Linked DNA regions of Geotalea uraniireducens. The protein of the gene in region 1 binds, or shares a complex with, the protein of each later gene. Links are inferred from orthologs where the notes say so. Each region holds a gene or a part of one and is shown on either strand. Other genes may lie near its edges. The genes, in order: QMN23_RS07395 and QMN23_RS01465.

Region 1 (2,894 bases):
TGATGGAGTTCTACCGGGCTTACGCGACGTACGAAGACCTGATGGATTTCACCGAGGAACTGCTCTGCCACGTCGCCGAAGAGACGCTCGGCACCCTCGACTTCCCCTATCAGGGGATGGAAATCAGCTTTCAGCGCCCCTGGAAGCGGCTGACCGTCGTCGAGGCGATCCTCGAATACGGCGATATCGATGCCAAGTCGCTGGCGGATCGGGACCTCGCCTACGCCTATGCCCAGCGGATCGGCCTGGACCTGCCGGCCGACATCGGCTACGGCAAGCTGATCACCGAGATTTTCGAAGAGGTGGCGGAGGAGAAGTTGATCCAGCCGACCTTTATCACCGCCTACCCGACCGAGGTGTCGCCGCTCTCCCGCAAGAGCGACCGCGATCCCGAAATCGTCGATCGTTTCGAACTGTTCATTGCCGGTCGGGAGCTTGCCAACGCCTTCTCCGAGCTGAACGACCCGGTCGACCAGAAGGAGCGCTTTCTTGCCCAGGTGGCGCAAAAGGCCAAGGGGGACGAGGAAGCCCACTACATGGACGAAGATTACGTCCGGGCGCTGGAATTCGGCCTGCCGCCGACGGCAGGCGAGGGAATCGGCATCGATCGGCTGGTGATGCTGCTGACCGATTCGCCATCGATTCGGGACGTAATTCTCTTCCCGCAGCTGCGCAAGGAAAAATAAACCGACAGCGGCATTCCCGCCGCCCGGCAACGGGGCGGCGGGGAAGTTACTGCCCACGAGTCGCGGATTATCATGCCCTACGAGCTCTTTATCGGCCTTCGCTATCTGAAGGCGAAGCGAAAATCGACCTTCATCTCCATCATTACCTTTATCTCGACGGCCGGCGTGACCCTCGGAGTGATGGCCCTGATCATCGTGCTGGCAGTGATGACCGGCTTCGAGGAGGATCTCAAGGACAAGATCCTCGGCACCAATGCCCATGTCGTGGTATTGAAGAGCGTTGGCACCATCGACAATTACCAGTCGCTGATGACCCGCTTGAAGAAGGTGCCGGGCGTGGTTGCCGCCACTCCGTTCATCTACAGCCAGGTGATGCTTTCGGGGGGACACAATGTCTCGGGGGTAGTGCTGCGCGGTGTCGACCCGACCACCGATCCCCTCGTCACCAACCTGAAGCGCTCCATGGTGGAGGGCCGGCTTGCCGACCTGGAGCGGGTTCCACCACCATTGGCCAGTCAGGCGCCGCCCCCGCCGGGGATCATTATCGGCCGGGAGTTGGCTAAAAGTCTCAATCTCTATCTGGGCGACACGATCAACGTCATTTCGCCGCTCGGCAATCTCACCCCCCTCGGCATGGTGCCGAAGATGCGCACTTTCCGAGTGGTCGGCATCTTCAACACCGGCATGTTCGAATACGACTCCACGCTGGCTTACGTCGATCTGACTGAGGCCCAGCAGTTTCTGTCGCTCGGCAATGTCGTCACCGGCATCCAATTGAAAGTCAAAGATGTTTACCAGACCGGCGCAATGGTCAGGGAGATCAACCGGTTGCTCGGTTTCCCGTACTATGCGCGGGACTGGATGCAGATGAACAAGAACATTCTTTTTGCCTTGAAGACGGAAAAGATGGTAATGTTCATCATTCTGACACTGATCGTCCTGGTGGCCGCTTTCGGCATCGCTTCGACCCTTTTCATGGTGGTGATGGAAAAGACCAAGGATATCGCTATCCTCAAGTCGATGGGGGCGACCGGGCGGAGCATCATGAAGATTTTCGTCCTCGAGGGACTGATCATCGGGGTTTCCGGCACCGTCTTCGGTGTGCTCAGCGGGCTGCTCATCGCTTGCAACCTGCAGCCGATCGTCGATTTCATCCAGCGGTGGACCGGTTTCGAGCTGTTCAGCAAAGACGTGTACTACCTGGATCATTTTCCGTCCCGGGTTGAGCCGACCGACGTGATCATGGTTTCGGTGACTGCGGTGATCATCTCCCTGCTGGCCACCTTGTACCCGTCCTGGCAGGCGTCGCGCCTTCCTCCGGCAGAGGCGATCCGTTATGAGTAGCCTCCTGGAGGTAGTGGACCTGCACAAATCGTACGGCGCCGGCACTGGCCGGGTCGACGTGCTGAAAGGGATCGACCTGACGGTGGTCGAAGGTGAAACCATTGCCCTCGTCGGGGCCTCGGGAGCGGGGAAAAGTACGCTGCTCCATGTCATGGGGACGCTCGATCGGCCGACGTCGGGGACGGTCCGGTTTTGCGGCGAGGATGTCTTCAAAAAGAGCGATGCGGCCCTGGCAGTTTTTCGCAATCGCTCCATCGGCTTCGTTTTCCAGTTCCATCATCTGTTGCCGGAATTTTCCGCCCTGGAGAATGTCATGATGCCGGCCCTGATCGGCGGTCAGAGCCGTGCGGCAGCGGCCGCTCCTGCTCGGGAGCTTCTTGGCGAAGTCGGTCTGGCACACCGGCTCAATCACAAGCCGGGGGAACTTTCCGGCGGCGAGCAGCAGCGGGTGGCAATTGCCCGGGCGCTTGTCCTGGCACCGAAACTGCTGCTGGCCGACGAACCGACCGGCAATCTCGATATGAAAACGAGCGACGAAGTTCACGAAACCCTGGACAATATCCATCGGAAGACAGGGGTGACGCTCGTCATCGTTACGCACAATGAGCGGCTGGCGGCCCGGATGGCGCGGACGATCCGGCTCGTTGATGGTCGCATCGAGACCGTTTAGAACTGTTCTGTATTTCAATTCAACGATGATCTCCCGGGGGAGATGTGACACGGTTACACGCGACAACTATCGGAATCATGGCGGCGTTGGTGCTGAACGCGCAGGCCTCTTTCGCCGAAGGAGAGAAGATCGTCGGGGTGCAGATCAAGGGGAACCGACGGGTCGAGACGGCTGCGATTCAGAACGCCATCAAG
Region 2 (3,418 bases), 1.3 Mb from region 1 along the record:
GCGATGCCATTGATCGGACGGCCAAATTTACCTGCTGGGCAGTGGAGTTGATGGTCGAAGCCCTCATTAATAGCGGTTGCGCGGCTGAGCGACTTGTGGCAAAATTAGCCGGCGGTGCAACCATGTTTGAGCCCCAGCAGCGAACGACGCACGGCGGGATTGGCGAGCGGAATGTGGCATCCGCTCGGGCAGCTCTTGAACGGAGCGGCATCCCGCTCGTTGCCGAGGATACCGGTGACGATTACGGCCGGAGCCTCGAATTCAATACCGCCACAGGAATCATCATGGTGAGAGCTTTGCAGAAGCCTATCAAGCAGATTTAGCGGAGGAGGCATGAACCGAGCGAAACTCCTGCTGGCGACGGTGGCGTTTTTCATGATGGCCTTGCCGGCGCTGGCTGCCCCGGTCCAGGCGGTCAACGTTGGTCTGCAGGATGTCATCGATACGGTGGAAAAGAGTTTCAGGACCGATCCGTCCACCGGTTTGTCCCCGTTGACAACGGTAACGGCCGATTTCTTCCAGCGCTCGACTCTGGCTGCGCAAAAGAAAGAGCTGCGGGCGGACGGCCAGATGTTTCTGCGAGTGGCCACGAATCGCGATCCGTTGATGTTCCGCTTTGACTATTTCCGGCCGATGCAGCAGGAAATAGTCTGCAATGGCAGCACCCTCTGGATTTACTTGCCCGAGAACCGTCAAGTGATCATCAATAACGTCCAGTCGGTTTTCAATCCCTATACCTTTGACCCCGGTACCGATCACGCATCGAACTTTCTCCAGGGGCTGCCGCGACTCTCGCGGGATTTCCAGATTACCTTCTCGCCACAGGGGCGGGATATCGCCGGAAATTACATCCTTGATTGTACTCCTCGACGGTCGAGCGTCTCAGTCGCCCATCTGTATATCGTCGTCAGCCGTGATGCGGTGCTGAGTTACGTGCGGAGCGGCAGGAACATCAGGACGTCGTTTGCCTCGCTCGGCCAGCAGGAGTGGGCATTCCCGATCCTTTCGACAACCTTGGTGGATCATCGGGACAATACGACGGTTATCGAGTTCAGCAATGTCAAAACCAATATTCTTCTGTCCGATGGCCTGTTTACCTTTGCTACCCCCCCCGGGGTGGAGGTCGTGAAACCTCCTCGGCGGCACTGAGGAAAATGCAGCGGATAATGCAAGGGCGGTATGTGGTTACCGCCCTTGCTCGTTACGTAAACCGATTGATTTGGGAGGCATGAGGTGAGGCGCTTCAAGACGTTACTGGTGGTTATCGTAGGTGTACTGCTCGGCTCTACTGCAGCGTGGGGGGCACCGGCCGACTCTGCCGATGTCGTGGCGACCCTCGAGCAGGGGTATGCATCGCTTCGGGATCTGCGGGCCTCTTTTACTCAACAGGCTGAACTGGCATCGGTGAAGCGGGTGCAAAGGGGGGCTGGGGAGCTTTATCTCAAAAAATCCGACGGTACGGTCAAGTTCCGCTTCAATTACACCAAACCGAAACAGCAGATTGTCTCCGATGGCAAGACGGTCTGGTATTATCTGCCTGAGAATCGCCAGGTCATGACCATGGATGCGGCGTCGCTCTTTGCCGGCGGGGGAGGCATAGCCCTGTCGTATCTGACCGGCATCGGGCACCTTTCCCAGGACTTCTCGGTGCGACTGGTTGGCAGCGGGCGTGATGCCAAAGGCAACTACCTGCTTGAACTGATCCCGAAAAAACAGGGCCAGGCGTTTACCAAGCTGCAGCTGGCCGTTGCCGGCAAGGTGGTGGACGAATACCGCCGCACCGGTAAGGTGCCTCTGTTCTTCCCGATTGTTTCCTCAGTGGTCTTTGATCAGCTTGGCAACCGGACGGCAATCGATTTCAGCCGGGTTCGGGTGAACGGCGGTGTCAGTGCCAGCCATTTCAACTTTACGGTCCCGGCCGGCGTGGAGGTAGTCCGTTCGCCGCTCGGGGGGAAATAACGATTCTCAAGGAGGTTGTCATGCCATCATTTGATATCGTCTCGAAGGTGGACATGCAGGAAGTTGACAATGCGGTCAACCAGACGGTCAAGGAGATCGGCCAGCGCTATGACTTTAAAGGTTCGAAGTGCGAGGTGACGCTGGAAAAGGAGGCGATCAAGCTGCTCGCCGACGATGATTTCCGCCTCAAGGCGGTCGTCGATATTCTGCAATCCAAGTGCATCAAGCGAGGGCTTTCCCCCAAGGCCCTGCAGTACGGAAAAGCGGAGCCGGCCTCGGGCAGCATGATCCGTCAGCTCGTGACGATCCAGCAAGGGATTTCCAAGGAGAAGGGGAAGGAGATCATCGCCCAGATCAAGGAGACCAAACTGAAGGTCCAGGGGCAGATTCAGGATGACCAGGTCCGGGTGACCGGCAAGAATATCGACGACCTGCAAGAGATCATTAGATTGCTGAAAAGTAAAGATCTGAGTATCGACCTGCAGTTTATCAATTTCAGACAATAGGTGGGATCGGTAACGCGTTCCCGGAGATCAGAGGTGCATTTGAACGACGTGGTAAAAGAAAAAGTCAGCATGGTTAGTCTCGGCTGCCCGAAGAACCTGGTCGATGCCGAAGTAATGCTGGGTTGTCTGGCTAAAGATCAGTATGAAATAACCACCGACGAGCATGACGCGGATATCATCATTGTCAATACCTGCTCTTTCATCAAGGAAGCGAAGCAGGAAAGCATCGACACCATACTCGATCTGGCCGACCGCAAGCAGGACGGCAACTGCAAGCTGCTGGTCGTCACCGGCTGCCTCCCCCAGCGTTACCAGGAAGAGCTGGCCAAGGAACTGCCGGAGGTCGATATTTTTGTCGGCACCGGCGACTATCCGCGCATCGCGGAGATCATTGCCGAAAAACGGCAATCCGACGAGCAGCTGCGCTATGTTGGCGACCCGAATTTTGTCTACGATGAAACGTTGCCCCGGCTCAAATCGTCCCCTGCCTACACTACCTACCTCAAGATCGCCGAAGGGTGCTCGAACTGCTGCTCGTACTGCGTGATCCCTTCGCTCCGCGGGGCCTTCCGCTCCCGGCCGCTGGACAGCCTGCTGCAGGAGGCCAGGGAACTGGTTGCCAGCGGGGTCAAGGAGGTCAACCTGATTGCCCAGGATGTCACCGCTTACGGCCGCGATCTGCCGGGCCGGCCGTCGCTCGAAACGCTGATCAAAGAGCTGGCGGCTCTCGACGGTCTGCAATGGATCCGCCTTCTCTATGCCTACCCGGACGGGATCACCAACAGCCTCATCCAGACCATCAAGGAAGAAGAGAAGGTCTGCAAGTATCTTGATATCCCGATCCAGCATATCAGCGATCCGGTGCTCAAACGTATGAACCGGCGGAGCAGCGAGGCGGAAATCAGGGCCCTGATCGAGAAGCTGCGCGAGGAAATCCCCGACATCGCCCTGCG

Evidence for each region.
Region 2: the proteins of QMN23_RS07395 (region 1) and QMN23_RS01465 are in contact, whole or in part, in a cryo-EM structure (PDB 7ARM), measured with the Escherichia coli proteins. The link is inferred for Geotalea uraniireducens from one-to-one orthologs.

The regions. Positions count from the first base shown.
Region 1 is NZ_AP027151.1:1,575,379-1,578,272, forward strand. It holds QMN23_RS07395 (lipoprotein-releasing ABC transporter permease subunit), read left to right. Parts: upstream 1-758; coding sequence 759-2,030; downstream 2,031-2,894. Other genes in the region: lysS (lysine--tRNA ligase), read left to right, coding at 1-686; QMN23_RS07400 (ABC transporter ATP-binding protein), read left to right, coding at 2,023-2,700; bamA (outer membrane protein assembly factor BamA), read left to right, coding at 2,745-2,894. UniProt on the Escherichia coli protein: Part of an ATP-dependent transport system LolCDE responsible for the release of lipoproteins targeted to the outer membrane from the inner membrane.
Region 2 is NZ_AP027151.1:318,347-321,764, forward strand. What follows is about bases 200-3,096. They hold QMN23_RS01465 (LolA family protein), read left to right. Parts: upstream 200-1,233; coding sequence 1,234-1,959; downstream 1,960-3,096. Other genes in these bases: QMN23_RS01455 (chemotaxis protein CheD), read left to right, coding at 200-323; QMN23_RS01460 (LolA family protein), read left to right, coding at 334-1,149; QMN23_RS01470 (YajQ family cyclic di-GMP-binding protein), read left to right, coding at 1,980-2,465; rimO (30S ribosomal protein S12 methylthiotransferase RimO), read left to right, coding at 2,535-3,096. In the rest of the region: more of QMN23_RS01455, read left to right, coding at 1-199; more of rimO, read left to right, coding at 3,097-3,418. UniProt on the Escherichia coli protein: Participates in the translocation of lipoproteins from the inner membrane to the outer membrane.